4 regions of the Pantoea trifolii genome follow, and region 1 is predicted to be linked to each of the others. Evidence: predicted binding sites of a transcription regulator. Region 1 holds the regulator's gene; each other region holds the start of a gene.

Evidence for each region. The regulator LexA, encoded in region 1, represses DNA repair genes until DNA is damaged. The targets are predictions, from matches to a motif close to TNCTGTATGTACATACAGNA.
Region 2: NQH49_RS06815 (DNA translocase FtsK 4TM domain-containing protein) is a predicted target of LexA. The motif match lies at 6,395-6,414, and genes of this name have one in related genera.
Region 3: sulA (SOS-induced cell division inhibitor SulA) is a predicted target of LexA. The motif match lies at 3,195-3,214, and genes of this name have one in related genera.
Region 4: umuD (translesion error-prone DNA polymerase V autoproteolytic subunit) is a predicted target of LexA. The motif match lies at 1,494-1,513, and genes of this name have one in related genera.

Annotation. Positions count from the first base shown of each region.
Region 1 is NZ_JANIET010000001.1:378,372-385,906, forward strand. Features, by position in the region: gene plsB (glycerol-3-phosphate 1-O-acyltransferase PlsB) at 1-1,395, opposite strand, end outside; gene NQH49_RS01675 (diacylglycerol kinase) at 1,523-1,891, shown strand; gene lexA (transcriptional repressor LexA) at 1,997-2,611, shown strand; gene dinF (MATE family efflux transporter DinF) at 2,748-4,070, shown strand; gene NQH49_RS01690 (CsbD family protein) at 4,235-4,447, shown strand; gene zur (zinc uptake transcriptional repressor Zur) at 4,522-5,040, opposite strand; gene NQH49_RS01700 (conjugal transfer protein TraF) at 5,492-6,742, shown strand; gene dusA (tRNA dihydrouridine(20/20a) synthase DusA) at 6,840-7,535, shown strand, end outside.
Region 2 is NZ_JANIET010000001.1:1,475,766-1,483,300, reverse strand. Features, by position in the region: gene serS (serine--tRNA ligase) at 1-706, opposite strand, end outside; gene NQH49_RS06825 (replication-associated recombination protein A) at 806-2,152, opposite strand; gene lolA (outer membrane lipoprotein periplasmic chaperone LolA) at 2,160-2,771, opposite strand; gene NQH49_RS06815 (DNA translocase FtsK 4TM domain-containing protein) at 2,947-6,333, opposite strand; gene lrp (leucine-responsive transcriptional regulator Lrp) at 6,453-6,947, opposite strand; gene trxB (thioredoxin-disulfide reductase) at 7,467-7,535, shown strand, end outside.
Region 3 is NZ_JANIET010000001.1:1,547,361-1,554,895, forward strand. Features, by position in the region: gene NQH49_RS07080 (AAA family ATPase) at 1-670, opposite strand, end outside; gene matP (macrodomain Ter protein MatP) at 724-1,191, shown strand; gene ompA (porin OmpA) at 1,265-2,332, opposite strand; gene sulA (SOS-induced cell division inhibitor SulA) at 2,683-3,174, opposite strand; gene NQH49_RS07100 (TfoX/Sxy family DNA transformation protein) at 3,397-4,023, shown strand; gene yccS (YccS family putative transporter) at 4,020-6,158, opposite strand; gene NQH49_RS07110 (YccF domain-containing protein) at 6,168-6,611, opposite strand; gene helD (DNA helicase IV) at 6,735-7,535, shown strand, end outside.
Region 4 is NZ_JANIET010000003.1:34,662-42,196, reverse strand. Features, by position in the region: gene NQH49_RS23145 (cupin domain-containing protein) at 1-385, opposite strand, end outside; partial or broken gene NQH49_RS23140 (Y-family DNA polymerase) at 856-957, opposite strand; gene umuD (translesion error-prone DNA polymerase V autoproteolytic subunit) at 966-1,415, opposite strand; gene NQH49_RS23125 (YdgH/BhsA/McbA-like domain containing protein) at 2,902-3,117, shown strand; gene NQH49_RS23120 (SOS response-associated peptidase family protein) at 3,391-4,071, opposite strand; gene NQH49_RS23115 (GNAT family N-acetyltransferase) at 4,322-4,753, shown strand; gene NQH49_RS23110 (LacI family DNA-binding transcriptional regulator) at 4,915-5,895, shown strand; gene NQH49_RS23105 (inositol monophosphatase family protein) at 6,022-6,831, shown strand; gene NQH49_RS23100 (MFS transporter) at 6,938-7,535, shown strand, end outside.

The DNA.
Region 1 (7,535 bases):
CTGACCAAGATTGCGCAGCTTACGCAAGCCGCGCACCATCTGCAGGAAGCTCTCTTTCTCTTTGGCCGCGCCACGCAGCTCTTTGGCATACGTGCCCACTTCCATCACGTGCTCGTAACCGATGTAGATCGGCACGAAGGTGATAGGACGACTGCCGCCGCGCAGCATCGCCTGCAGCGTCATCGACAGGGTGCCGGTTTTCGGATCCAGCAAACGGCCGGTACGCGAACGTCCGCCTTCCACAAAGTATTCAACGGAGTAACCACGGCTAAACAGCTCGCCGAGATATTCACGGAACACGGTGGAATAGAGTTTGTTGCCCTTAAAGGTACGACGAATAAAGAACGCGCCCAGGCGACGGAAAATCGGGCCGGCTGGCCAGAAGTTCAGGTTGATCCCCGCAGCAATGTGCGGCGGCACCAGGCCTTGATGATAAAGCACGTAGGAGAGCAGCAGATAATCCATGTGGCTGCGGTGGCAGGGCACATAGACAATCTCATGACCATCCTGCGCCAGCTGACGCACGCGCTCACCGCCATGCACGTTGATGCCCTGATACAGGCGGCTCCAAAGCCAGCCCATCACGCGGTCGGTGACCTTAATTGCCTCGTAAGAGAAGTTCGCCGCCACTTCTTCCATCATTTCGATGGCGTTCTGCTGGGCTTTCTCATGCGAAATCTTTTTGCTGCGTGCTTCATCTTCTACCGCTTTTTCAATCGCTTTGGACTGTAAAAGCTTGTTGAAGAGATCCTGACGTGCAGGCAGACGCGGGCCGACCGCTGCCAGACGTTGGCGAGCAAAGTGAATGCGCGCTACGCGAGCCAGCTTCTGTGCAATCGACTTATCAGTACCGTGTTCGGTCGCCATCTGGCGTAGCGAAACGGTTTGCGAGAAGCGGACAAAGCTGTCGCGGCCATGCCACAAAATGGCGAAGAACTTCTGCACGCCATTCAGCACGCGCAGATGCGGCGTGGATTCACCGGATGTTTCACGTCCCGGCGCGCGACCAAACATCACCGCGACCGGCAGCATTTGCACGTCGAGTTGCGGGTTGCTGCGGTGCAAATCCAGATAATCGTGGAACAGCTTCACCGATTCGGGATTGGCCACGAAATAGGGAATCACGCGTGGGCCATCGTGGATAAACACGTGGCGCGGCAGCAGGGTGCCATCGATCTCCAGCGGAGCCAGCGGATCGGGCAGATCATGTTTCAGGCATTGAGCACGCAGCGTGAGCAGGTCAGCCTTTGAATCATAAGGCAAAACATACATCACCGGACGTGTAGGATCGATCCCATGTTCAGAAACGGGATCGGTCGGAATGACCTTACTTTTTACCAAAATAGAGAGTGGTAAATTCAATAATTTGTAATAGAGTTTACGCCAACCTGACATAGACAACTTTAAGCCTCTTGTTAGCAAAGCGCGGCAAGCATACCAGAAAGCGCAGCGAAGGTCTGTGGCTCTGCCGCCTCAAACTGCCCACTCATTGACGTCAAAATAGTTCAAGGGTTCCATAGACATGGCAAATAACGTCACCGGTTTAGTAAGAATAGTGAAAGCAGCCGGTTATTCCTGGCAGGGCCTGCGTGCCGCATGGCAGAACGAAGCCGCATTTCGGCAAGAAGCTGTCGCCGCGTTGGTGGCCATTCTCGTAGCCTGCTGGCTGGATGTAGATACCCTCTCCCGCATCTTGATGATTGGCTCGGTAGTGCTGGTTATCATCGTTGAAATCCTTAATAGCGCTATCGAGGCGGTGGTCGACCGCATTGGGCAGGAACAACATCCGCTCGCGGGCCGCGCCAAAGATATGGGATCGGCCGCCGTATTGCTGACTATCTTACTGGCTCTGTTCGTCTGGATCGCGCTGCTCTGGACGCATTTGAGATAGGGATTCCAGATTCATCAAACCGCTGATTTTTCCCTCTGTTACGGTTTTCATTTCGCGAATACCTGTATATACTCACAGCGACTGTATAAACAACCAGGGGGCGGGATGAAAGCGTTAACTGCACGGCAGCAACAGGTCTATGACCTGATTCGCGACCATATTAACCAGACGGGCATGCCGCCAACGCGTGCGGAAATTGCTGCGCAACTGGGTTTTCGCTCGCCCAATGCTGCTGAAGAGCATCTGAAAGCGCTGGCGCGTAAAGGCGTAATTGAAATTGTTTCCGGCGCATCGCGCGGGATTCGTTTACTAATGGAAGAAGAACCAAGCGAAGGGTTGCCGCTGATTGGTCGCGTCGCTGCCGGTGAACCCTTGCTGGCGCAGGAACATATTGAAGCCCACTATCAGGTGGATGCGAATCTGTTCAAACCGAGTGCCGATTTCCTGCTGCGCGTGAGCGGCATGTCGATGAAAGATATCGGCATTATGGATGGCGATCTGTTAGCCGTGCATAAAACGCAGGAAGTGCGTAACGGCCAGGTTGTCGTGGCGCGCATTGATGATGAAGTCACCGTGAAACGCTGGAAAAAGCAGGGCGCGATTGTCCATCTGCTGCCGGAAAACACCGATTTCCAGCCGATTGTCGTTGATACCCGTGAGCAGTCGCTAACCATTGAAGGTTTAGCTGTCGGGATTGTACGCAACGGCGAGTGGCTCTGATCAGTTTCTGATCCTCCCCAACTGCGGCGGTGCGAATTTGCGCTGACCGCAGTCTGCTGTTTTACTTCTCTGTGACTCTTTCTGCGGCTCACGCTGGCGCCATTACGCTGATTACCGCACACAACGGAATGGGCTGATGCAGCTGTTTTCCTCTTCAGATAAAACACTCTGGCGGCTAGCGCTGCCGATGATCCTGTCAAATATCACCGTCCCGTTACTGGGCGTGGTGGATACCGCCGTTATTGGTCATCTCGATAGCCCGATTTACCTCGGTGGCGTCGCCGTGGGCACAACAGCGACCAGCTTCATCTTTATGCTTCTGCTATTCCTGCGCATGAGCACCACCGGATTGACCGCTCAGGCATTTGGCGCCAATGACAAAACCGCGCTGGCGCGCGCCTTAACGCAACCGCTGCTGATTGCCCTGGTTTTTGGCGTGCTGTTTATGGTGCTGCGAACGCCGGTAAGCAGCCTGGCGGCAGCTTTAATGGGCGGCAGCCCGGAAGTGCAGCAGCAGGCGCAAATATTTATTGAGATTCGCTGGCTGAGTGCCCCCGCAACCTTAGCCAATTTGGTGATTCTTGGCTGGCTGCTAGGCGTGCAGTATGCGCGCGCACCGATGGTGCTGCTGATCATCGGCAATCTGGTGAATATCCTGCTTGATCTGCTGTTCGTCCTCAAACTGCATTGGGGTGTGGCTGGCGCGGCGGCGGCCACCGCGCTGGCAGAATATGTCACGCTGGGCGTGGGTTTGTGGATGGTGGCGCGCGTGCTGAAGATGCGCGGTATCCATTTTACTCTGCTTAAAAGCAGTTGGCGTGGCGATGCGGCGCGGCTATTCCGCCTCAATCGCGACATCATGCTGCGTTCTTTGATGCTGCAAATTTGCTTCGCGTCACTCACCATCCTTGGCGCGCGGATTGGCCCGGATGTGGTGGCGGTCAATGCGGTGCTGTTGATGTTTCTCACTTTTACCGCATACGCGCTGGATGGTTTTGCCTATGCGGTTGAAGCCTGTTCGGGTGAAGCGGTTGGGGCCAAAGATCGCAGTAGGCTGTTGCTGATTTGGCATGCGGCTTGTCGGCAGGCTTGCTTCGTTGCAGCAATCTTTGCGCTGATTTATGCGTTCACCGGTCCGCAGATTGTGGCGATGCTGACGTCACTGGAAGCGCTACGCGAGATGGCCGATCGCTATCTGATTTGGCAAGTGATTCTGCCGCTGATTGGCGTCTGGTGTTATTTGCTGGATGGCATGTTTATCGGCGCGACGCGCGGTCGTGAGATGCGCAACAGCATGGTGATAGCGGCAATCGGCTACGGTCTAGCGCTGCTCACATTGCCATGGCTCGGTAATCACGGTTTATGGCTGGCAGTGACGGTGTTCCTGGCGTTACGCGGACTGACGCTGTGGCTGATTTGGCGCGGTCACTGGCTGCGCAATAGCTGGTTCAACGCCTGAATAAGCGAAGCGTAACCTACAGATTAATCTGTATTTCTCTGCAAACTGCGAAGCGGCTACTACAATTACCTTATACGGCGCACATGAGTAGCGCGTTGTCTGGGTATATCGCCAGCTAAGCAGGCAATATATCTATCTCACTCAGGATGTAGTGGAGGATTATTATGAACAAAGACGAAGCGAGCGGAAACTGGAAGCAGTTTAAAGGTAAGTTTAAAGAAAAGTGGGGCAAGCTTACCGATGACGATATGACGGTGATCGAAGGTAAACGCGATCAGCTGGTCGGTAAAATCCAGGAACGCTACGGTTATGCAAAAGACCAGGCCGAACAAGAAGTTAAGGACTGGGAAAGCACCAATAAAGATTACCGCTGGTAATTGCCCCTGAGGAAGATGCTCCTACCCGCCAATCATTTAGCGTAGTGATTGGCCCGGCACAAGGACGTGCCTCTCTATTTTCTTACCCGTTTTTTTCCCTCAACCTGATGATCATGCTCGCAGCTTTCATGATGCGTGCAAGCCGCCACTTCTGCGCAGCTCTCACACAGGCCATGTGCCTCAATCACGGTATGACGCAAAGAAAATCCCGCCTGATCCGCTAACCCAGCAATGGTCTTTTCAACACCATGAGCATGTTTTTCAGTCACTGCCGCGCAACCGTCACACACCAACATCACTGAAGTATGTGCCGGCTCATCAAAATGATGACAAACCACATAGCTGTTATTCGACTCAACGCGATGAATAAATCCCTGTTCCAGCAGGAAATCCAGCGCACGATAAATGGTAGGCGGTTTAGCTTGCGGTTCACTGACGCGCAGCTGATCCAGCAAATCGTAAGCGCTTATCGAACCATTCTGCTCTGCCATCAAGCGCAGCACTTCGGCGCGCTGAGTGGTGAGGCGCACGCCGCGATCAAGGCAAAGTGATTCAGCCTGGGTAAGAAGTTGTTCTGGCGTGAGGTTTGACATAAGCATTCTCCGGGTTGCAGGTGATGTTATTTTATCACACAAATTTTTACGCTGCTGTGATTGCTTATTTTCCTTAAACTCCTGCAGAAAACTCCCACCAATCAATCGATTATCCTTCCTGTTAACCCAACAACATTGTTGCAACCATTATGTCTGAAAAATCCGTCCAGCCAGACAGCGCAACGGCTACAAGGATTTTGCTTTGCAACTCACCGGGTTAGCGTATAAGGTTCAAAAGGTCTTAAGTAATTTCTGGTATCAATTTATTCACTGTTAATTTTTCTGCATATAAACACAGCAGAATGGTGCTTACGCATCCAATTCTGCGAATAGCAGTGCTATTTCCTTTTAATTCACAGCAATGAAGCGTTAGCCAGGGTTCAGAATGGCGGCTAACTAAACTTTCAGTCGGTGAGTGATTCAGCGACATTTCAAAGGTGATGGCAGGCTCATGGCGAAGACATTATTCAGGCACAAAAAAGTAGCTTATCTTGTTGGTTTGAATGCAGTATTTCTTTCTTCCTCAGCTCTGGCAGCAGGTACATGGTATGACGCGCGTAACGATGCGATGGGCGGTACCGGCGTAGCCTCTTCCACCTGGAGTTCCGCAGTGCTGGCTAACCCAGCATTGATGACCAAGGCGCAGCCTGAAGACAACGTTAGCATCATTCTTCCATCAGCCGGTGCACAGGTTACCGATAAAGACAAATTGATTGATCGCGTCGACGACATTACCGATACCGTTGATCGTTATCAGGATGAGCTTCGGGACTTTTCTCTCGAAGATTATTTAAATGGCTATCCAGAGGTGAAAGCTGCTGCGGGTGATATGGCTAACCAGCTCAGTCAGTTACGTGGTAATAAAGCCCATGCTACCGCAGGTGTAGCACTAGCCGTCACTGTTCCAAATGAAACCCTACCTTTTGCCTTTATAACTAAAGCGTACGGTACCGCATTGGTACGTGCCAATGTGGCAGACAGCGATATCACTTACCTTCGCGGCATTTCAGATGGCACTATTCCTCTGACGCCGGGCGCTGAAGATAACTTGCGCTCCAGCGCCAATGGGCTGGCGGCTTTGATCACCGATTATGGTGTGTCAGTTGCGCATGAGTTCTCGATTGCTGGCCATCCAGTTTCTGTCGGCGTGACGCCAAAGCTACAGAAAACCTGGCTGTATAACTACACCGCGAGTATCTACAACTACGACAAGAGCGACATTAACAGCAGTCGCTATCGCAGCAGCGATACCGGTTTCAACGTGGATGCTGGCGTTGCAACGGATTTCGGTGAGAACTGGACCTTCGGTGTGACTGGGCAAAACCTGATCTCGCGCGATATCGACACCAAAGAGGTGAACGGCTACCGCGATACTTACCAAATTCGTCCACTGGTTACGACCGGGCTTTCCTGGAATAGCGGGCCGCTCACGTTGGCCGGTGATGTTGATCTAACTGAAACTAAACGCTTTAAATCGGAAGACAGCAGCCAATATGCTGGCGTAGGTGCGGAGTATCGTGTGCTGGATTGGCTGGCGCTGCGTGCCGGTTATCGTGCCGATCTGAAGTCGAACGATACTGACGTGTTCACCGCCGGTTTAGGTGTGTCACCGTTCAACAATACCGTTCATCTCGATCTGGCCGGTTCTGTGGGTAAAGACAACACCGTGGGTGCGATGCTGCAGCTCGGATTTAACTTCTAATTCCCTATCTGATAACGGGCGGCTGTGCCGCCCGTTTTGCTGTGGTATGATTGCGCAGTTTCTCATCACTTAACTTACTGCGGATTCACTGCGTTTCATGACCGATACTTTCTCCTCGCAACGTTTTTCCATCGCCCCCATGCTCGACTGGACCGATCGCCACTGTCGTTATTTCCACCGTCAGCTGAGCGGCGACACGCTGCTGTACACCGAAATGGTGACGACCGGTGCGATCATTCACGGTAAAGGCGACTATCTGGCCTACAGCGAGGAAGAGCATCCGCTGGCGCTGCAGTTGGGGGGCAGCGATCCCGCCGCACTGGCGCAGTGCGCTAAGCTGGCAGAAGAGCGTGGCTACGATGAGATCAACCTCAACGTGGGTTGTCCGTCCGATCGCGTACAGAATGGTCGTTTTGGAGCCTGCCTGATGGGCGATGCGGCGCTGGTTGCCGACTGCATTAAAGCGATGCGCGATGTGGTAAGCATTCCAGTGACGGTGAAAACCCGTATTGGCATTGATGAGCAGGACAGCTACGAATTCCTGTGTGATTTTATTGGCACCGTGGCGCAACAGGGCGGCTGCGATACCTTTATTATCCACGCACGTAAAGCCTGGCTTTCCGGTTTGAGTCCAAAAGAGAATCGCGAGATCCCGCCGCTCGATTATCCACGCGTTTACCAATTGAAGCGCGACTTCCCGGCGCTGACCATGGCGATTAATGGCGGCATCAAAACCCTGGAAGAAGCTAAGCTGCATCTGCAGCATATGGATGGCGTGATGATGGGGCGCGAA
Region 2 (7,535 bases), 1.1 Mb from region 1:
GGATCAACGCATAGTTGCTGCTACCTGCTTCTTCGCCCAGCGGCTTGGTATGGAACAGATCTTCACCAAACTTTGGCAGTTGACCGGTTCCATACAGTGTTTCCTGATTAACCAGATACGGAACATAGGTTTCAAGATAACCGTGCTGCTGCGTGTGCAGGTCAAGCATAAACTGGCTAAGCGCACGGTGCAGACGCGCAATCTGGCCCTGCATGACAATGAAACGTGAACCCGTCAGTTTCACCGCTGCGGCAAAATCCAGACCTTTTGCGGCTTCACCCAACTCAACATGGTCTTTTACCGGGAAATCGAACTGGCGTGGCTGGCCCCAGCGGCTGACTTCCTGGTTCTCGCTGTCATCTTTACCCAACGGGACTTCGTCAACCGGGAGATTTGGCAATGCGAGGGCAAAGTCACGAATTTCGTTTTGCAGGGCATCCAGTTCTGCTTTAGCCGCATCCAGGCGTTCGCCCAGTGCGTTCACTTCCTGACGCAGCGGCTCGATGTCTTCCCCACGTGCTTTGGCCTGACCGATGGATTTGGATCGGGAATTACGCTCAGCTTGCAGATTTTCAGTTTCTACCTGCAAGACTTTACGACGCTCTTCGAGCGAACGTAAGGTTTCCACATCCAGTTTAAATCCTCGGCGTGCCAGTTTTTCTGCGACTGCGTCTGGCTCGTTACGCAGCAGGTTGGGATCGAGCATGCTAATCCTGTGTAATAAAAGGTTGATTGAACGAATGGCGGGACTTGCATCCCTATGGAATGCAATGAAATCCTTGCTCACCTTACCGTAAGGTGTTTATCAGCGGTAGCGTTTTATCGGGCTATTTTGATCCTGCTCAGCCAGCCAGGCGAGTTTTTCGCCAATTTTCCCTTCAAGCCCGCGATTCGTCGGTTGATAGTAGCGTGTCTGCGCCATTTCTGGCGGGAAATAGACTTCGCCAGCGGCATAGGCGTTAGTCTCGTCGTGCGCATAGCGATACTCTTTACCCAGCCCCATCTCCTTCATCAATTTGGTCGGCGCATTGCGTAAATGTTCCGGCACATCGTAGTCAGGAAACTCGCGCGCATCGCGCATCGCGGCTTTGAACGCGGTGTAAACGGCATTACTTTTGGGTGCGCTGGCAAGGTAGACAATCGCCTGCGCAATTGCCCTTTCGCCTTCAGCTGGACCGACGCGAGTGAAGCAATCCCAGGCCGCTAACGCAACCTGCATGCCGCGCGGATCGGCGTTCCCGACATCTTCCGAAGCGATAGCCAGCAAACGGCGCGCGACATACAGCGGATCGCCGCCGGCGGTGATGATTCTTGCATACCAGTAAAGTGCCGCATCGGGTGCTGAACCACGTACCGATTTATGCAGAGCGGAGATCAGATCGTAGAAACGATCGCCTTTGTTATCGAAACGCGCCGCTCTTTCACCGGAAACTTCGTTAAGCAATTGTGGCGTTAATTCACGCTGGCCTTTGGCGTTGCTCTCAGCCATATCCGCCATCATTTCCAGCGTATTCAGTGCCCGACGCGCATCCCCGTTCACCAACTCTGCAATCATGTGGCGCGTATTATCCGGCAGCACAATATCGCTTTTGCCATAACCGCGATCGTCATCCTGCATCGCCTGCAGCAAAACCTGTTCGATATCAGCAGTGGTGAGAGATTTGAGTAAATAGACACGAGCACGCGATAGCAGCGCCGAGTTGAGCTCAAACGAGGGATTTTCGGTGGTGGCACCGATAAACGTGATGGTGCCATCTTCAATATGTGGCAGGAATGCATCCTGCTGACTTTTGTTAAAGCGATGAACTTCGTCGACAAACAGAATGGTGCGTCGGCCCACCTGACGATTTTGCCGGGCGCGCTCTATCGCTTCACGAATCTCTTTGACGCCAGAAGTCACCGCAGAAATCCGCTCAACATCAGCTTTACCGTAATGGGCGATGATCTCGGCTAATGTTGTTTTCCCTGTCCCCGGCGGTCCCCACAAAATCATCGAATGCAGATGCCCAGCCTCAATAGCGCGCGGCAGCGGTTTACCAGGCGCCAGCAAATGCTGCTGCCCAATGTAATGTTGCAGCGTAGCTGGCCGCATACGCGCGGCCAGCGGCTGAAACTCATTCGAAGGTGCAAAATCCAGAGACAGGTTACTCACCGAGACCTCACTGACGTTGATCGTCCACCGTTACCCCTTTTGGCGGCGTAAAGGTGAATTTGTCTGGGCTAATGGCACCGTTGTTTTGGCTCTTCAGCTGATAATCGCTGTGCTGACCATCTTGCTCAATCGCGCTGAACTTATTGATGGTGCCAGACGATGTCACATTGATGGTGAACTGCTTGAGGTTGCCATCACTGCTTTTCGGCGTTAGCTCGAAATTATCGCCCTGCTGCTTAATATTGTACTGTTTCCAGTCACTTGGTTGGTTACGCGCAATCAGCATAAACGGCGTATTGCTGGCCGCTTTTTGCAGCAGGCTAACACTCGCTTGTTCAACGAAGGGATTGTAGAACCATAGATTTTTGCCATCAGAGATAATTACACTTTCGTCCGGCGCGGTCATGTGCCAGTTAAACAAACTTGGGCGCTTAACCCACAGCTCACCTTCACCATCCTGCACGTTGGCGCCGCTGCCATCGGTCACTTTCTGACTGAAGCTGGCATGGAAGCTGTTCACCTTATTGAGACGCTGTTGCAGATCGCTGGACGCATCCGCCAATACTGATGCGGAAACAAAACTGGCCAACAGGCCACAGGCAATAACGCGTAATTTCATCTGATTCGATTCCTTATTCATTGTTTCCCGACACTTACTGCATTAAACGTAGTTGTCGTCCTGTCTCTTCGACAGGAGAAAAAGCCGAAAGCTCCCGAAGATATGGGGATCGACCAACAGATAAACAATGGGCCAGTGTTAACTGGCCCATAAGCAGACAATCGCACGCGATAATTTACATTTCGTGTGGCGGCGGTGAAAGCACTTCACGGTTGCCATTGTGTCCCGGTTCAGAAACGATGCCCTGCGCTTCCATCTGCTCGATGATGCGTGCAGCACGGTTATAACCAATACGGAACTGGCGCTGAACCCCAGAAATGGACGCCCGGCGTTTTTCCACCACGAAAGAGACCGCCTGATCGAACAGCGGATCCAGCTCTTCATCACCCATCATACCGCCAGCCGCGCTATCACTCTCTTCACCAGCGGTGATGCTTTCGATGTATTGCGGGCGACCGCGTGCTTTCCAGTCCTGAACGACCGCATGGACTTCCTGGTCGCGCACGAATGCACCGTGCACGCGCACTGGCATTGAGGAGTTTGGCGGCATGTACAGCATGTCACCCATGCCCAGCAGCGATTCCGCACCGCCTTGATCAAGGATGGTGCGTGAGTCAATCTTACTGGAAACGGTAAAGGCGATACGCGTCGGGATGTTGGCTTTGATCAGACCGGTAATCACATCGACCGACGGACGCTGTGTCGCCAGCACCAGGTGAATACCCGCCGCACGTGCTTTCTGTGCCAGACGAGCAATCAACTCTTCAACCTTCTTACCGACCGCCATCATCAGATCGGCAAATTCGTCGACCAGTACCACGATATAAGGCAGTTTTTCAAGCACCGGCGGCGTGGTATCCATGCTATCGCCCGGCTTCCAGAACGGATCGGGAATTGGTCGGCCCATCGCCGCAGCCTGCTCAATCTTCTCGTTATATCCGGCAAGATTACGCACGCCCAGCGCAGACATCAGCTTATAGCGACGCTCCATTTCACCGACACTCCAGCGCAGCGCATTGGCCGCATCTTTCATATCAGTAACCACTTCGGTCAGCAGATGCGGAATGCCTTCGTAGACTGACAGCTCAAGCATTTTCGGGTCGATCATGATAAAGCGCACTTCTTCCGGCGTGGCTTTATACAACATGCTAATGATCATGGTGTTAACGCCCACCGATTTACCGGAACCAGTGGTACCGGCAACCAGTAAGTGAGGCATTTTCGCCAAATCAGCCACAACCGGCTGGCCAGCAATGTCTTTCCCTAATACCACTGCAAGCGGTGACGGATTTTCACGGAATTTAGGACAATCCAGCACTTCGCGCAGATAAACTGTTTGACGATGTTTATTTGGCAGTTCAAGCCCGACATAAGGCTTACCTGGAATGACTTCCACCACGCGCACGGCAACCGCTGACAGTGAACGCGCCAGGTCACGCGATAAGTTAGAGATACGTGAAGCTTTAACGCCTGGCGCTAAGTCGAGCTCAAAACGGGTGATGACCGGCCCAGGCGAAATACCTACCACTTCCGCCTTCACACGATAATCAGCCAGTCGAGCCTCAACCAGTCGCGCCGTTTGCTCCAGCGCAAACATATCCACCGGCTCTTCTTCTGCCGGTGGTGACGTGAGCAGATCCAGCGTTGGCAGCGGCGTAGAAGGTTTTTCCAGTGGCTGTTCATGGCGAACCAGGAACGGATGGAACAAGCTATCCTGTGCTGGCGCTGCAGGTTTCACTGGTGCAGGCGGCGCAGAATAGGCTTCCTGTTCCGGTGACGACCACGGGCTAGATTCAGCACTTAATGAAGGTAATGACGCAGGCTCCGGCGCAGCAGGTTGCTGCCACTGCGCGGGTTCTTCCGGCTCTGGCGTTGCAGAGATCGTAAATAGCGGCTCGCTTGGGCTGTCGTCGACCAGATCTTTCATTGGCGAAAAATCAAACGCAGACGAGGTATCCAGATTAAAGACCGGCGCTTCTTTCACATCAGATTCGTTATAGCGTTGCTGCTGCTGAATGGCGAACTGACGTGCCAGTTGAGCCTGCTGCAATGCATCCTCATCTTCAGGCTCAGACGCGCCCTGCCAGCTTTCACCGTAACGATTCTGCTGCTGTGATGCGAAGGCTTCACGCAACTGCGCCTCTTGCAGCTCAACATCATCCTCCTGAGGAGGAACGCTGTAAGACGCGGTGACTTCCGGCTGTTGCTGCTCAGCATCTTTAGCCTGCTCTTCCGCCATACGCTGCGAAGGCAACTTGATACCGTACGACGCTAACTCGCGTCGAGTTGGCAACTTAACCTTATTCGGACGCGGCAATTCTGGGCCAATGCCCTGCTTCACCTGCGGGTTGTAATCACGCTCAGGCACGATATCGAAAGCAGGCGAATAAGCAGCTGTTGAAGATGCTGCTTTTACTGCTCCCGCAGCCAGTGAAGCGGCGGCGACACTGTTTAAAGGCGCTGAAGATGAAGCGGCATCCTGCCAGTTGCCCATACTTGGGCCTTCATCGTCATCAGCCGGCGAAAACGGCGAAGGTGCCGGTTCATTTGGCATCTCGAAACGATAGAGCGGCGTAGAAGGTTGCGCGATCGGATCGGGCGCCGCAGCGACAGGCTGTGGAACCGACGTTGGCTGGGCAGCAGATTCTGCAACGCGCGGCATCGCGACGGGTTCTGCAGGTGCACTTGTCCCAGGCTGCGCGACGGCTGGGCTTTGCTGTGCGGCTTGCGTGGTAACCGCAATCGCAGCAGCAGTTGCCGCACTGGCCTTCGCCAGCAGCGGATCGTCGCCCAACTCTGCAGCAACGGGTTCGCTGATCTTGCGCGGTTTGGCTAACAAGACATCGTCTTCTTCATTTGCAGGCTGTAAAGCAGGCATTGAAGGCGACGCCTCATCAGCCTGCTCTTCGTCGTCGTATTCTTCTTCCTGCCAGGGTTCATCATGGCGTGAACGGTTGCTGGCAAAGGTCAGAACACCCATCACCACGCCACCGATCTTCTCGGCAATCGTCAGCCATGACCAACCGGTGTAAAGGGTGATCCCGGCAGCCCAGACGCACAGCAGCGTTAAGGTGCCACCAGCCGAACTGAACCAAGGTGCCATTGCATTGCTGACCAGGCTGCCAATGACGCCGCCGGAAGCAAAATACCAGATGTCATCTACGTTGAGCGCCGCAAGACCACAGGTTGTTACCACCAGCGCCAGTACGCCAATCAGACGTAAACCCACGGCAAAGTAGTCGATGTAATCCTGGCGATCGCGTTGGCGGAAGGTGATCCAACACAGACCAATAATGACGGGAGGAATGGCGTAAGCCATCACGCCAAAAATGAACAATAGCGTATCGGCCAGCCATGCGCCGACGCTACCACCCAAATTATGGATAGGTTCGTGCCATGCGGTTTGTGACCAGCTTGGATCTGAAGGGTTAAAACTAACCAGCGACACCATCAAATAGATGGCGAACAAGGCCACAAGAATGAGCAACGCTTCCAGCAGACGACGTCCACTGCTCAGCGGTTGTAACGAAACATCTTTATCTTCTGTATATTCCTGGCTCAAGAGAACTCTCCAGGTGCCTGTAAATTAAGAAGGCAACAACGCCGGGCATGCCCGACGCTGGTCCTGTATGAATTCACAGGAGTGTACCGAAATCCTGCAAGCTTTGCACCTGCCCTGCACTACCGGGTTTTGATCACCAGACGATTGCTCTGTTTGACCTCTTCCATCACCACGTAAGTACGGGTGTCGTTTACGCCCGGCAGACGCAGCAAGGTTTCGCCCAGCAGTTTACGATAGGCGGACATATCCGGTACGCGGGTTTTCAGCAGGTAGTCAAAGTCACCGGAAACGAGGTGACATTCTTGAGTTTCCTCAAGTTTTTGCACAGCGGCGTTAAATTGCTCAAACACATCTGGTGCACCACGATTCAGAGTAATCTCAACGAAAACCAGCAATGAAGCATCCAGATAATGGGGATTGAGCTGCGCGGTGTAGCCCAGAATGAAGCCTTGACGTTCGAGGCGGCGTACGCGCTCAAGACAAGGCGTTGGCGATAATCCAACACGTTTGGAAAGCTCGACATTGGAAATTCGACCGTCTTTCTGCAGTTCATTCAGAATATTTCTGTCGATACGATCTAAATCTTTTCCGGGGCGTTTCTTATTGTCTACCATTATTATTGTCTCTCTTAATTCCTTCCCTTTACCTGCCACACCCTGAAAACGCTCATTGTTCAGGGCCTTACTGAAGTGAAGACCATAAGCCTGTGCAGTAACGCGTCCATCCGTATGACGCATGTTGTCTGTCCACATCATGCGTCACTACCAATGTCAGGCTGAGTTTATTCGGCTAAAAAGGCCAAAACAGAAATGAAATTCTGTTTTGAATCGCTAAATATTCTCTGCTTCTCCCAATGTTTTCGCAAAAGCGCAGGCGATTGTCAAAGTAAAACATCCAAATTCAGTACAAGATGCCAGATAGAGTTCTGGGTTGCTGTTTTTAAATGAGAATTTTTATGCTGCTGCACCACTAATTGCCGAGCATTGCCCCCTTTTGGCGCAACGCGCGTGCAAAATTTACACTCATCGTCTACGCCGCTCGCAGTGATTGTTAACAAAATTGCTGAAGCCTTTTTTTGCGACGTTAATTTCCCTACAATCAAAAACTATGTTGTCAGAAAAATTGAGGAACGCATGAGTACGGCCAAACACAGTAAGCTGCTCATTCTGGGCTCCGGCCCTGCCGGTTACACTGCTGCGGTA
Region 3 (7,535 bases), 1.2 Mb from region 1:
CATCCTGTGAATACCAATCGAAGCGACCTTGCTCAATGCACTTACGCAGACGCAGCCACAACAGCGGCTGTGCCAGCAAAGTATTGACCGCAAGTATTAACGTGCCGCCATTGGCGCGATGCAGTAGGCCCGGTTCAGGCTGCACACGGTCTTTATATTGACGTACGCAACCGAACAGTTGCTCAGCTTCAATCCAGTCGGCGAAATGCACGCCGCCCTGGCTGGTGAACGGGCGATTGATATCGGTTGGCGCGAGCAGGCTAACGTTATCGCCCATCACATGATAGTCACCACCGTAGAGAGCAATCTCATCCGGCTGGAAACGTTGCGCTGCATCGGCGATGCAGGCCAGGTAATCGCTGTTTTCCTGACTGCGCAACAGCAGCAGTGGGAAACCCAGGGTTTGATGATGCAAATGCGCCAGCGCATTCAGCAGACGCGGCTGAACCGCGGCAAGACTATCGCAATCTTCCAGTGAGACGTTCGAGAAAATGGATTGGTAGCGGTCGCTATCCGGCTGCAGGGCTTGCCACGTAATTTGAGTGCTGGTCAAAATATTCGCATTAGTCTGATTTAGGAAAAGCGCGATTATACAGGAATCAACCCGGTTAATCACGGCGGAGTTCCGGCCCGGATTGTGACGGCTGCAACATGTTTTTCCTTGCTGCATCCAGGAAAAAAGCTGTTATTCTTAGTTTGTTACGTGATCACGATGAGATTCCGATGAAATACCAGCAACTCGAAAATCTTGAAAGTGGATGGAAGTGGAAATACCTGGTGAAAAAGCATCGGGAGGGTGAACTGATCACCCGTCATCTTGAGCTTAGCGCGGCGCAAGCTGCGGTTGATACGCTGCTATCGATGGAAAACAGCCCGGTTGAGGTTAACGAGTGGATCGCCCAGCACATTCATCCTGATTTGGAGAATCGTCTCAAGCAGACGATACGTGCGCGCCGTAAGCGTCACTTTAATGCCGAGCATCAACATACGCGTAAGAAATCGATCGATCTGGAATATCTGGTGTGGCAGCGACTGGCGGGATTGGCGCAGCGTCGCAGTAATACGCTGTCAGAAACTATCGTCCAGTTGATTGAAGATGCTGAACGCAAAGAGAAGTATGCCAGCCAGATGTCTACGCTGAAACAAGATCTTCGGGCGATCCTTAGGAATGGTGGTTCGGAAAAAGAGTAGAGTTCTTTTCGTTCTCATTACATTCAGCCATAAAAAAACCCCGCCTAAGCGGGGTTTTTTACTGCGTGATAACTTAAGCCTGTGGCTGAGTTACAACGTCTTTGATACCTTTCACGTCGATTTCAACGCGACGGTCTGGCGCCAGGCAGTCGATCAGGGCATTGCGGCCTTTCACGCTGTCACAGGTGTTGCCAGTAACTGGGTTAGATTTGCCCATACCGCGTGCAGAGATCTTGTTAGAAGGGATACCTTTAGATACCAGGTAATCAACTACAGACTGAGCGCGTTTCTCAGACAGTTTCTGGTTGTACTGCTCTGAACCGATGCGATCGGTGAAGCCCAGTACTACAACAGAACCGTCTTTCGGATCCATTGAGCTCAGCTGGCTGTACAGCTGGTCCAGAGCCTGCTGACCTTCTGGCTTCAGAGTTGCCTTGTTGAAGGTGAACAGAACGTCAGACTTCAGAGTGAAACGCTTGGTTTCAACAACTGGCGCTGGAGCTGGAGCCGGAGCGACAACTGGCGCTGCATCATCTTCCTGACCGAAACGGTAAGAAACGCCGACGCTCAGCATGCTGTTGTCTGGACGTGTACCAACGGTACCTGCGTCACCGATGTTGTTAACCCACTGATAGTCCAGGCGAGTCGCCCAGTTTTTGGTCAGCGCATATTCAACACCAACAGCAGCCAGCGGAGAAACGCCGGTGTCGTGGTCGCTGTGACGAACGCCATCGGTGTTCTGAGTAGAGTCTGCGCGCCATACCATACCACCCAGACGGGTGTAGACATCGAAGTCTTCGGTGATTGGGTAGCTTAGTTTAGCAGCCAGCTGAACGCCTTGTGCTTTGAACGCGCCATTGGTCACGTTGCCTTTGTTAGGCATACGGCCCAACCAGTCGTAGCCCAGCTCGAAGCCCAGGTACGGGTTAGCTTGGTAACCAGCGAATGCACCAGCACCCAGCTGTGATTCGTGAGTTGGACCGTCGTTGTTCGCGTAACCGTTACCGTAGTAACCAGTATCGTGATACTGAGACCAGCCCAGTTTAGCACCGGTATACCAGGTGTTATCTTTAGGTGCGGCCTGCGCTACGGTAGCGAAGCCAGCCAGTGCCACTGCAATTGCGATAGCTGTCTTTTTCATTTTTGCGCCTCGTTATCATCCAAATAGGCAATGAGCAAAAAGGTTGCTCTTTGTGTTAATCCTTCGCCGGGTCTAAACGCTCGCTTTTGACTCTACCGAAAAAACGGAGGTTATTGAGCACCCTGGCGAGCTAAAGTCTACAACGAGATTGGAAACTTACAAGTATGATGTGACGCCGGGCAGCAAAAAAACAGCGATTTATACACACATTTTAACAAATCACCTGGCTAAATCTTCGGTATTAGAAAACAAAAAAGCGTCTAAGCCATTGTCATAGCTGGCGGGAAAAGAATCAGTAGCTTAGATGCAACTTATGCAAAAAAAATGCTGAGAAAATTCCTGGAATTTACTTAATGAAACAATTCAGACGGAATTTTTGCGGAGTTAGGTTGTCTGGAAGGGGCGTATTGACCTCCCTGCGGACGCAAAATCAGACCGAGTGCTTCACCTTCTGCCGCGGCTTTTTCCAATTCTAGACGCTCTTCATCGCTCAATTCGTACGGAATCCAGGCTAGAACCACGCTGTAATTGCCTGTACGTAATGCCTTCACCATACTTTCCACGGTGTTAAAACGCTCAGATTCGGTGATATGCATACTCTTTTCTAACGGCAATCCTGACTGCTGCATCCAGCTACGATTCAACTTATGCGCTGGAGTGAGCCACAGCTGCCAGCGCGATTGCTCGCTCAGCTGTTTCAGTACCGGCAGCAGTATAAGTTGCATCATTCCAGGTTGTTCGCTGGAGCGCAGTTCAGTGATTCCACCCAGCGAAGGTTGCGCTAAGCTGGATGAAGCGAAACGATGTGAACGGTCAGCAGAGCCAGAGAAATGAGTACGCATAATTTAATCACTCAGTAATGAACTGTATGGATGTACAGTAATGGCTTCCTGGATAAAGATCAACCTCAATTTCTGAAAACGCCTCGCAATTTCTGCACAAGATACCTCCCGTCTGCTTTTATTCATTGAACAGCTAAATCGTTTTTTTTATCTTCTAACCAGATGAATCTGCGAGCTTTTATAGGAAATTTCCCGCGCATGGAATCCATTGAAGGGGGCGTTATGAAGAGATATAACCCGGTAGTTGAACAATCGAAAGCGCAGTTGGCGGCATTAGGTAAAATTGAATCGCGCACGCAATTTGGTGGTTATGCACTGACTGTTGAGAAGGTGATTTTTGCGTATATCAATGAGGATGCACTCTATCTTCGAGCTAGCGAGGCGCTTCACGTCTATAACGCACAGCGTTCACTGGAACCGCTAGTGTACCGTAAGCGTGGCGTGCCGGTGACACTGAGCTACTTCAAAGTGGATACGCAATTGTGGCAAAACCCTGAACAGTTATTGCAGCTGTCAGCATGTTCTCTGCGTGCCGCACAGGACGAAGCAGCGACCAGACTTGTCTCGCTGCGTTTGAAAGATCTGCCGAATTTAAGCCTGCGATTGGAGCTGATGCTGCATAAGGTAGGGATCAGTTCGGTGCAATTGCTGTGTGAAACAGGCTCGCGACAAAGCTGGCTGAAACTACGCGCGGTGAATAAGCACATTGGGTTAAAAACGCTGTTGGCGCTGGAAGGTGCAATATCAGGACATCATGAAGCGGCGTTACCCAGCGCCATCAGGCAAGAGCTTTACACCTGGTATCTAAAAATGCTCCGCCAGCACGCGGCGGAGCATCAATCGCTTTAGTCATTGATGAGAGTACGGCGTAGACGGGCAATTTCAGGCAGCAGCGCGACTAACAAGCCCAATTGCTGAATCACTAATGGTGCGCGTGTATCCGGGCTGTTTTTCATCTCGTTCATGCGCTGCATTAGCGCCTGCTGCATCTCAGTGGCTTGAGTATCCGTAACCCGGTCGATCTGCAGCACATCTTCAATGAAGCAGACTGCGTCATCCAGTAAGTTCAGTAAAGTAGCATCCGCGAGATGTGCGCGGTGCGCTCCCAGTGCGGAGATATAGCTGAGGAAGGAGTGGTTCAGACATAGCAGTCGAAACGCATTTTCACGTAGCGGCTGTTGTAGCTTGAGTTCACCACTGATGTTTGACACCACTGACGCCAGCTCGGCATCGGCATTATGCGCATCGCGGCGTGCCACGCGATAAGCGAGACGATTGTCTTTGCCTTGGTGATATTGCTCCATAATCGCATCCAGATAGCGACAGTTCGCATCCAGTGTGCGATCGGCGACGGCGGTGATTTTGCGAAAACGCCAGTCTGGCCAGACAAAGGCCACGGCCAGCCACGCCAGTCCGCAGCCCAGTAAGGTATCCACCACGCGCGGCAGCGCCACTTCAAATCCTTCGCCGAGCAAGTTGAAGCACAGCAGAACCAGCAAAGTGATAAACAAAGTGGCTTGCGCATACTGAATCTGGCGGAAGGCGAAGAACAGCACGCCGCTCAGTACAATCAGCACCAACTGACCTTCAATTGAGGGCACCAGCCACAATACCGGCAGGCCGATGGCAACGCCGGCTAAGGTGCCGCCAATACGCAATGCGAGGCGTCGTCGGGTGGCGTTGTAGTTGGGCTGGCAGACAAACAGGCTGGTCAGCAAGATCCAGTAACCGCGATCGACGCCGGTGATTTGAATAAAGGCGTAGCCAACACACAGCACTAGCGACATACGCACTGCATGGCGGAACAGGGCCGATTGTGGGCTGAGATGGCGACTCAGGCGTAAGCGGATATCCGCCCAGCCGCTGAGCCCTTCGCGTGACAGATGGTGATCGCTCTGCGGAGACGGTTCGGCCAGCATCTGCTCTGACTCAATCGATGCCAGTTGCGCATCAATGGCGCGCAGATTACGCAGCAGCCAAAACAGTGCATGAATGTGTGGATCCTGCAGCTCGTTCTGCTGAAGGCGTTGCAGCGCGGTTTCCAGCCGTTCAAAGGTGCGTTCAAAATGGCTGTCGTGATGCCACGGCTGACGCAGCAAAATGGTCTCCGCCAGTTGCCGACACGCGCGCGCTTGCATGTTCATCAGACGCTGGAAACGGAATAGCACTTCGTTGTAACGCCAGTTATCACGCAGCAAATGGTATTGCAGATGCGAGGAGCTGGCGCGTTCATGGATATCCTGCGCGACAAAATAGTAGTGCAGGCTGCGACGCGTGCTGCGTGAACCGCGGTCGCCACGCAAACGACTTTGAATGGTGCTTTTAGTGAGATTGAGCTGGGCCACCAACTGGCTGTTGACCATCGCCGTGGCAACCAGCGTAGCGTCATCCTGATCGCCGCCATCAGGATCAAACAGGTTTGCTTTGGCTTCAAGATAGCGCGCCAGCTGGGAAAAACTGCCTGCCAGTTGTTCCTGCACCGGGCGCACCGGAAACATCAAATGACCAACAAAGGTCAGCAAGTTGTACCAAAGGGCACCGATCAACAGCAGCGCTGGCTGCATCCACCACTGCGGGAACAAGCCGATGCCCAGCATGGTATAAACCGCAATCAGCAGCGCACCAAAGGCGATGGTGGCATAACGCTGTCCCAGCGCACCGAGCAAAATAAAGCCCCAGCTGGAAAGCGCCAGACCCAGAGCAAACGCCCACGGATGGGGGAACAACAGTTCCACCGACACCGAAGCAATACAGAAACACACCAACGTGATCAACAGATTGCGCACACGCCCAATCCAGCGATCGTCGAGATCCGCCAGCGCCGCAGCGACGACACCCAGCGTCAGCGGAATGGTCCACTCTATTTGGTGCAGCCACCACGGCACCGCCGCGCATCCGGTCAAGGCAAAGAAGATGCGCAGCAAATAGCGCAGGCTGCTGTTAAACAGATAACGTCGCCAGCCTGGCAAGGCGTCATGAATCATTGAACGGCCTCAGTAACGGCGACGCGCATTAGCTTCACGCGCGGCCTGGGCTTCTTCAACGGAGACCACGCGACGGCCGACCGGCCACAGCGCAATCGCGGCGATTTTGAAGTTGGCGATGCCAACAGGAATGCCGATGATGGTCAGACACTGCACGATACCGGCCGAGATATGCGCCAGACATAACCACCAGCCAAACAGTATCAGCCAGAAGATGTTGAGGAAGGTGCCGCCGGTATTCATCACATGGCTTTTGCTGTCGGGGCGCAGCACATCGACATGCACCGCTTCGTTGCCAAAAGGCAGCAGAGACAGCTTGGTGATTTCCCAGCAGGAACGCGTCAACGGCAGCGTGAAAATCAGTACGATGCTCACCAACGTGGCGAACAGCCAGCTGAGAGTGGTGAAGAAGCCGCCGAGAATGAAATTAAGAATATTAAGTACGGTACGCATAAACGTGATTTTCCTTTTGCAATCCGCAATATGTGGCGCCAAGTTTAGCTCTTTTTAAGGCTGGAGCGCCAAGAGTCTGACAGGTAAACTGCGCGATATCGAATTCCACATGACGGTGCGGACATGGAACTGAAAGCAACATCAATGGGTAAACGTCTGGCACAGCATCCCTATAATCGGGTGCGCTTGCTGGCCGCCGGCGTGGAAGTCAGTGGCGATCGCCATGAATATCTGATTCCGTTTAACCAGTTGCTCAACATTGCCTGCAAGCGCGGCATGGTGTGGGGCGAACTGGAGTTTCTGCTGCCAGACGAGAAAGTGGTGCGCCTGCATGGCACCGAATGGCAGGAAACGCAGCGCTTTTTCCACTATTTGCAGCACGCCTGGCAGCAGTGGAGCGAGGAGATGAGCGAGGTGAGCGCCGAGGTGCTCGCCGCGCTGGAGCAGGAAATTCTCGCCTTTACGCAGCAGGATCGCTGGTTGAAACGCAGTGAGCTGAGCGCGGTGAAAGAGAGCATTACGCGCCAGTTTTCTGCCTTGCCGTTGCCTCTCGCGCGTATTGCCGAGTTTGACAACTGCCGTGAACGCTGGGAATTTTGCCAGCAATGGCTGGATCAGGGTGAAACGGCCATCCGCCAACGCAATCGCGAATGGACCAGTAAGATCCTCAGCGATTATCACGAATTCTTCTCCACGGTTGAAACCACGCCGCTCAATCCATCGCAATGTGAAGCCGTAGTGAATGGCGAAGATGCGCTGCTGGTGCTGGCGGGGGCAGGCAGCGGCAAAACCTCGGTGCTGGTGGCGCGCGCAGGTTGGTTGCTGAAACGCAAACTGGCGCAACCGGATCAAATTCTGCTGCTGGCGTTTGGTCGTCAGGCGGCAGAAGAGATGAATGATCGCATTCAAACACGTCTTGGCGAG
Region 4 (7,535 bases), on a different contig from region 1:
CAACTTCTGACGTTCCTTCTGGATCAATAATGGTGATGCGGGCCTTGCCGGAAATCATGTAAGCCCATTCAGCGGCAATTGCATGCCAATGCAATTCTCTTACGGCTCCGGCCTCCAATGTCATATCTACGCCGGATATGCCTTCGGAAATAGGAAATTGATTAACCGTGGCTTCACGCGCCCACCCACCGGGCAGACTACGCTTTTCACTGTCTGAAAATTTGTATTTATAGACGCTTTTAGCATTATTATCCGGCTTATAAGTGGTAGGCGGAACTATATTACGATGATCACCTGCCACTGCGTTGTTAATAGCGGCACCAGTTAGACCAATGGTTGCTGCCCCGGCGGCAGACATTTTTAACATATCACGACGTGTTAACATTGAGGTTCTCCTTAAAAATTAAGAATAGTCCCGCTCGTCTAAGTTGGTGATGAATTGTTTATTACTTAATGTTTTAATGTTACAAAATAGCAATGATTATAAACAATATTTAAACGATTTTTAATCGTCTTTCTAAATGGATGGTTTGTTTTACTTTCGTTTAATTTTGATGATTTATTTTCACCGTATTTACTTTCAAACTCTGATTGTTGAACTCTCATCAAGAGCAAGTGAAGAGTTGTCGCGTTAATAAAAAAGAGTGATTCTTCTTTATGGGCACCAGTCATCTCGCTTGGTTTCAAATAATATACTCGCATTTGTCCTGTGCATTTCTCTTCTGTCCAATATTCCCTGGTAGCTTTAGTCAGTGTTAATGAGTTGCTGTTAGTCGGAATGATATTCTGTTACCCACCATCAAGAATAAAATTATCTTAACAGAATAGAATTAACTAACATTTCTCACCACTCAGATCATTATTACTAAGAACGACAACGGGTTTACCGCGTAAGTCTGGACGAAAGAGAGCCTCGCAGCTGGCATAAAATGAGTTAACATCCGCCAATCCAAACATTGGCATGTTTACCTCCTACGGGCTCTTGTGCTGCTAAAAAACCAGGTAACAACGCCAAGAAGCTGTAGTTCATCTGGATAGATCGCGGAGTAAGCCGGATTCATCGGCAATAGTGCCAGGCGAGGGTGTAACTGCAAACGCTTAACAGTGAACTCTCCAGCGACTTCGGCAATAACGATATCGTTATGGTTAGCTTCTTCAGCGCGATCGACAACCATGACGTCGCCATCAAATAATCCAAGCTCCTCCATACTGCTGCCACTGGCACGTACAAAGAAAGTGGAAGCACGCCGACGTATACATAACTCATTGAGATCGAGTTCCGACTCAACATAGTCCTGAGCAGGGGAGGGAAATCCTGCTGAACAAGCGTCAGCAAACAAGGGGATTTTCAGCGGTGGACTATAGTTTGGTGCCCAGAGAAACGTTAATCCGCTCGCGTAAGTGGCCGGTTTCATCGCTCGGCACTCCGATATAAAGTCCTAAAAATCATTGCTGTTGTGTGCTTGTCGTACATAAAAGGCCCTCCCAAATAACACTGTTTATATGTACAGTATTAAGGATGGGAGTTTATCTGGCAAGAGGAGTGATGCGGTAGAAAGTCTGATGAGTACGCAGATCGCTGATGGTAGTGATCTTTTTTTTTACATTTCGATACGTGGTATCTGCTTGGCCAATGATTATCTCCTATAAATTAGGCTAGACCGTGACCGTTCTAAGGAACAGCGCAGTAGGATCAGGAAAGTATCCGGAGTTAAAAAGTCTATTTTTTAAAGGGTGGTGAGCAATTGCGGGACACACGAATCGGGGCAGGGGAGTAGCAGCCAACGAGAAATCGGCGCTGTTCGGTTTCGTGACCTCCGGCAGGAAGGGCAGGCTACAGAACATGCCTTCGCAACAGGGGCGGCTTTCGTCGCACTCACTATAGGTTTGATGGTGGCAGTTGATTTTCTTTTCCTGAAATAATCGTCTAAGTACAAAACCACCTTTGTGTGTTCTTGTGATGCCTCCCTTACGCAGATCCTGCTGCGGGCGTACCCTGATGGAATATTAGCGTCCAGACATCTTCTGATGAGCGAACCCAGCATGACGCGCGTAGTGAAGCTTTGGCGCCGTTACTCTCAAATGTTCTGTAGTGCAGTATCGCGCTGCACTCTGTCGTGGTTATGAGCTGAAAGTCATCGCTGATAATGATAGGGGCAACTCTTTCCTGGACTAACGATGCTAACGTCTCAGCACGATTAACCGATATTCCCGAGCGTGTGATTTCACAAAAATCAGGATGAAGTCGTTGTTCTAACCAGTTGCGATCATGACGTTTCTCACCATGAAGGCTGCATTCCAGGGCTTTCAGCTTATCCAGTAGCATTTTCTCATCCTCTTAGCTTTAAATCTAAACCGTCTAGCTTGGAAACTTTTCATCATCAGTGCTCAGCATCAGTGCGATTGATGTGAAGGATGATGCCCACCATAGAGTTGAGTTCATTCTCAGGATAGTGTTCGCGCATACCCATTAACAGTACATCATCAGTCCATTCGCTCTGTTTATCTTGATATGTGGCGACTGATGATAACGACATGCTTTTAACTTCAGTCACTATTACCAAAGCCGTCTAGGAGCTGTCTGAGGCATTTACGTGAAGCATTGGGCCAGGGATAATTCCTTGTCATGCCATCTTATGGTACGAGATTTCAATCCTGATCGAACGTCAGAAAGCAGGCGTGGAACGAGTGGAGGGCTCTGCATCAATCCTCGGTCAATGATCTGTGTGGGTCACTCATTGTAGTGCTTTGAGACGTATTTATAAGTTATGCCTATCAGCGCGATAGTTAGCACGATCACAATATCAGCATTTATTGTTAATATTGCAATGATAACAATGGTTATTATTATCCCATCGAAAGCGAACAAGCTTTCAACCATACACACTAAGGAATATGACCATGAAAACTATCAAAGCAATGTCTATCGCCGCTGTAGCCGCTCTTTCACTGATGTCAGCAGCGAGCTTCGCGCAAAGGGTTACAGCTACTTCCCTGACACTTGATGGTGCTGAAGCGAAAATCGCTGCACAGGCTCAGCAGCAGGGTCAGCAGTACAAAATTCTTGAAGCCAGCAACGGCAACGTTGTTCACATGACCGCTGAGCTTTATAAATAACAGATGGTCGCAAAAGGAAGTGCCGGAAGAGGTCGCCCTATGGGCGGCCTTTTTCGCATCTTAACTAGCTTAAATGTCTTACTAAGCGTTATAGCCGGAATATGACAACCTCAGGATTCGTGACATAAAATAAGAATGTTGAATCGTGTAAAGTTCAAAGGGCTTATAAAACTCAAGCTGAGTGTTAAGCAACCCGTTTAATCTGTTGAAGTAATGGCATTTTAACACTCCAACGACTCCCAATCTTCACAGCAGCAGCGCGTTATTCGCCACTTAAAACACTGTATCGTCAGTTTTCTGGATAAGCTCCTTTCCCTGATTTTTGGGGCTGCCGACTTTGGCGGTCACAGGGTGCCATAGGAAACTGTTTTCAGGCAGGGCTGCCTTTTTTGCAATCAACTCTGCTTCTTTGGAAGAAGTGTCCGAGCTTAACCATTCTCTGACGGCATCAGCAGTAAGCACCAGAGGTCTTCGGTCATGAATATCCACCATGCCCTCATTACTTGAGGCGGTTACGATCAGAAATCCTTCATGGCCGTGCGGGTTATCAAAGGGATCTTTACCGATGGCAGCGAAGAACAGGGGCTCATGGCTTTTGTGGTGAATAAAATAGGGCTGCTTTTTGTTTCCGCTTCGTTTCCATTCATACCAGCCATCGGCTGGTACCACCGCGCGACCGTGATTCCACAGCGGTTTAAACATCCGGCTCGAGGCCGCGGTTTCTACGCGGGCGTTGATTAATGGCTGTTTATCCCACCACTCAGGACCATATCCCCAGTATACAGGATCGAGTTTGAGCTCACCGTCGCGCTCGTTAATCAGCAGTACATTAGTGCCAGGCGCTACGTTGTAACGCCCTATGGATTCTGGGTCATGGATGTAATCGCTATCGTCGACCCCTAGCGCGTCAAAGTAGGTATCGCGACTACTGTACTGAGCAAATCTTCCACACATATTTCGATCCCCCTGTTAGAAGGATAGCCGGTTCCCAGGAGACTTTTGGACGGCATATTTAAATGCGAGAAGTGAATATGAGTCATTGCTTTGCCCACCTAAATGTAAGACGCGGTATTCAACACAGTGTAAAAGCTCATGCAGATGATGAGTATTTTCATGCATATCAATTACGGTTAGGGTAAGTACAGAGGAATGCAGACAATATTTACTATTACGCTCGAACTTTGGAGAGAAACGAATGGGTAGGGTGAGACGGCATCTGGTTGAAACTGATTATGCACAGTGGAAAGCGTTATGGTTGGGCTATCTGGATTTTTACGTCAGCGAAGTCTCAGAGAAGGTTACCAATACCACCTTCAGGCGATTGCTCTGTGATAACGAACCAATGCACTGTCTGGTGGCGGAAGAGGATGGGAAACTTATCGGGTTTGCTCATTACATCTGTCATCGTAGCACCTGGACCACCGGTGATTACTGTTACCTGCAAGATCTTTATGTGCATAGTGATGTAAGGCTGAAAGGGGCAGGGCTGGCTCTGCTAACCGCCGTTGTTGATGCCGCAAAAACATTGAATTGTTCCAAGGTCTACTGGAAAACCCGCGAGGATAATTACCGCGCCAGAGCGCTTTACGACAAAATCGCTTCAAAGACGAATTTTGTAGAGTACCGTGCCGACTGACCATGAATTATTTCGGCACCAGTCTCCGGTGTCAGTGGCAATTGTTAGTTGTGAATTCAGGCGAGCATAAGCATGATCGGAACTTCACGAAAAATATTGGGGATGGAATTCTGTTATAACGGTGTAATTAGTGAACGTGGATCGTAATGTGAGTTGGGCTAATGAGCGATAAAGGGAAAAACTGGGTTAAGGCTGAGGACGTTGCGCGTCTTGCTGGTGTATCACGCTCCGCGGTATCCCGAACATTTACGCCCGGCGCATCTGTTGCTGAAAAAACACGTGTGAAAGTGATGCAGGCTGCGGAGCAGTTGGGGTATCAGGTCAATATTATCGCCCGTACCATGAACACCGGCAGCAGTAATTTCATTGGCATCGTTACCGCTGGCTTTGACAATCCCTTTCGCAGCAAACTCCTTTCTCCACTGGTGCATCAGCTGGCACTGCATGGTTTTATGCCATTATTAATGAATGCTGATGATCCTGAACAGCTGGCGCCCTCACTTAAACAATTGCTGAGTTATCACGTTGCGGGTGTGATCATCACCTCTGGTGCACCTCCGCTGTCATTGGCGGAGGAGTATCTGGAAAGAAAGATTCCCGTTACGCTGATTAACCGCCATGCCGAACTCAACGGATGTGACCGGGTCGCCAGTGATAATGAGCAGGGAATGAATTTGACGGCAGAGTATTGCCGCAAGCGTGGGTGGAACAATATCGGTTTTATTGGAGAGGACGAATCGAATTACAGTACTCGTGAAAGATTTCATGCATTAACCGCAAGTGCGCCGGATTTGAATCTTTCACCCATTTTTGTACCCGGGGGTGGCTATGAGGCGGGACGTTTAGCCGCGATTACCCTGCGCGATTGCCAGGTGCTGATCTGCGCCACGGATATGCTGGCGTTAGGTGCAATAGATGGTCTTCGTTCTTTAACGGGTGATAAAGCTCCACCAGCCGTTATTGGGTTTGACGATATTCCTCAGGCTGACTGGGATCCCTATCATTTGACCACCATCCAGCAGGATACAGACGGACTCGCCCAACAGGCAGTGGATCTTCTTGTCACGCGCATTGCCCAATTTGATTTGCCATCACGTCATCGTGCTGTTCCAGTGAAATTAATCATCCGTGAAAGCGCATAATGGAAAATTAGTTTTGTGTGGTTTTGGTCACAGATTAATCTTTCCATTATGCCCAAACTCCTTTCTGCCCCTCGGGGCAAATTTTTTAATACGTAATGCACACGTGTGCATTTTTGAGGAGAGGTCATGTTTACCAGTGAAAACGATTCGTTAATGGCGCGCTACCGCTTCGCCTGCAGTCTTGCCGAGTCTGGAGGGAAACTGGCATACGAGTTTTATCAGCAGCGCGAAAGCCTGCAGACGGATCACAAGGGAAGTGACTTACAGGACGTCGTCAGTCGTGCAGATCGTGAGGTGGAGTCCTTTGTAAAATCACGCATTGCACAAGCATTTCCAGATGATGGTTTTCTCGGGGAGGAGAGTGGCAGCACCGACTGTGACAAGCGGGTGTTGTGGGTAGTGGACCCCATTGATGGCACCAGTGCTTTCCTGAATGGGCTGCATACATGGTGCTTGTCCCTGGCAATTGTGGCTGACGGCGAACCGGTGATTGGGGTGGTTTATGACCCTAATCATCATGAGCTGTTTCATGCGTGTAAGGGGCAGGGTGCATGGCTGAATGATCTGCGCATCGAACCCCATGCAGCGGCAACCGTTGTCGGCGGTGTCATGGGAGTCGGTACATCCCATCGCGTATCGTCGGGCGATTTCCTGCCGTTTCTTGATGAGCTTCTACAGCATGGCGGCATGTTTGTGCGAAATGGCTCCGGTGCATTGATGAGCGCCTGGGCTGCCGCAGGCAGGCTGATTGGTTATTACGAACCCCATATGAATCCCTGGGATGGATTACCGGGGATCGTGTTGATGCGCGAAGCGGGAGGAGCCACCAACAATTATCTGGCTGATGGAGGGCTGGATCGCGGCAACCCGGTATTACTGGCAAGTAAAACGCTCTACTCACAATTACAACAATGGGTTAAACAACCCTTACTCTAACCTGCACGGGCATGGCAACTGATTCTGTTCCCTACAAAATATGGATCTGAGTATTACGGATGATAAAAAGCAATCAGTAGCGCCTCCGCCTTTTGGAGACAAGATGATGTCTGGATTACTCAACTTTTTTCGCGCCAGCCCAGAGAAACACGCTGGCGTCCTTGACGAAAAACGCTTCCGTTTCGTGCGATGGCAAACGTTTCTAGCTATGACCCTGGCCTACGTTACGTTTTACATTTGCCGTCTTTCCTTCACGGTTGCTAAAAGCGCGCTAGTGGATTTGGGGATTTCTCCTTCTGAGCTGGGGATGATTGGCTCCGCGCTGTTCTTCAGTTATGCCATAGGCAAACTGGTAAACGGGTTCCTTGCCGATCACGCTAACGTGGTGCGCTTTATGAGTTTAGGCCTGCTGATAAGTGCGGGTATGAACTTGATGATGGGGATGACCACGAATGCGATGCTGCTCGCCATCTTCTGGGGTATCAATGGCTGGGCACAATCCATGGGTGTCGGTCCCTGCGCCGTATCACTGGCGCGCTGGTACGGCACCAAAGAGCGTGGCACCTTTTACTCTATCTGGTCTACCGCGCACAACATTGGGGAAGCCATGACCTACATGGTGATAGCCGCTGTTATCGCCGGGTATGGATGGCATATGGGTTATCTCTCTACGGCTGCACTTGGCGCCGCGGGTGTGGTGATCA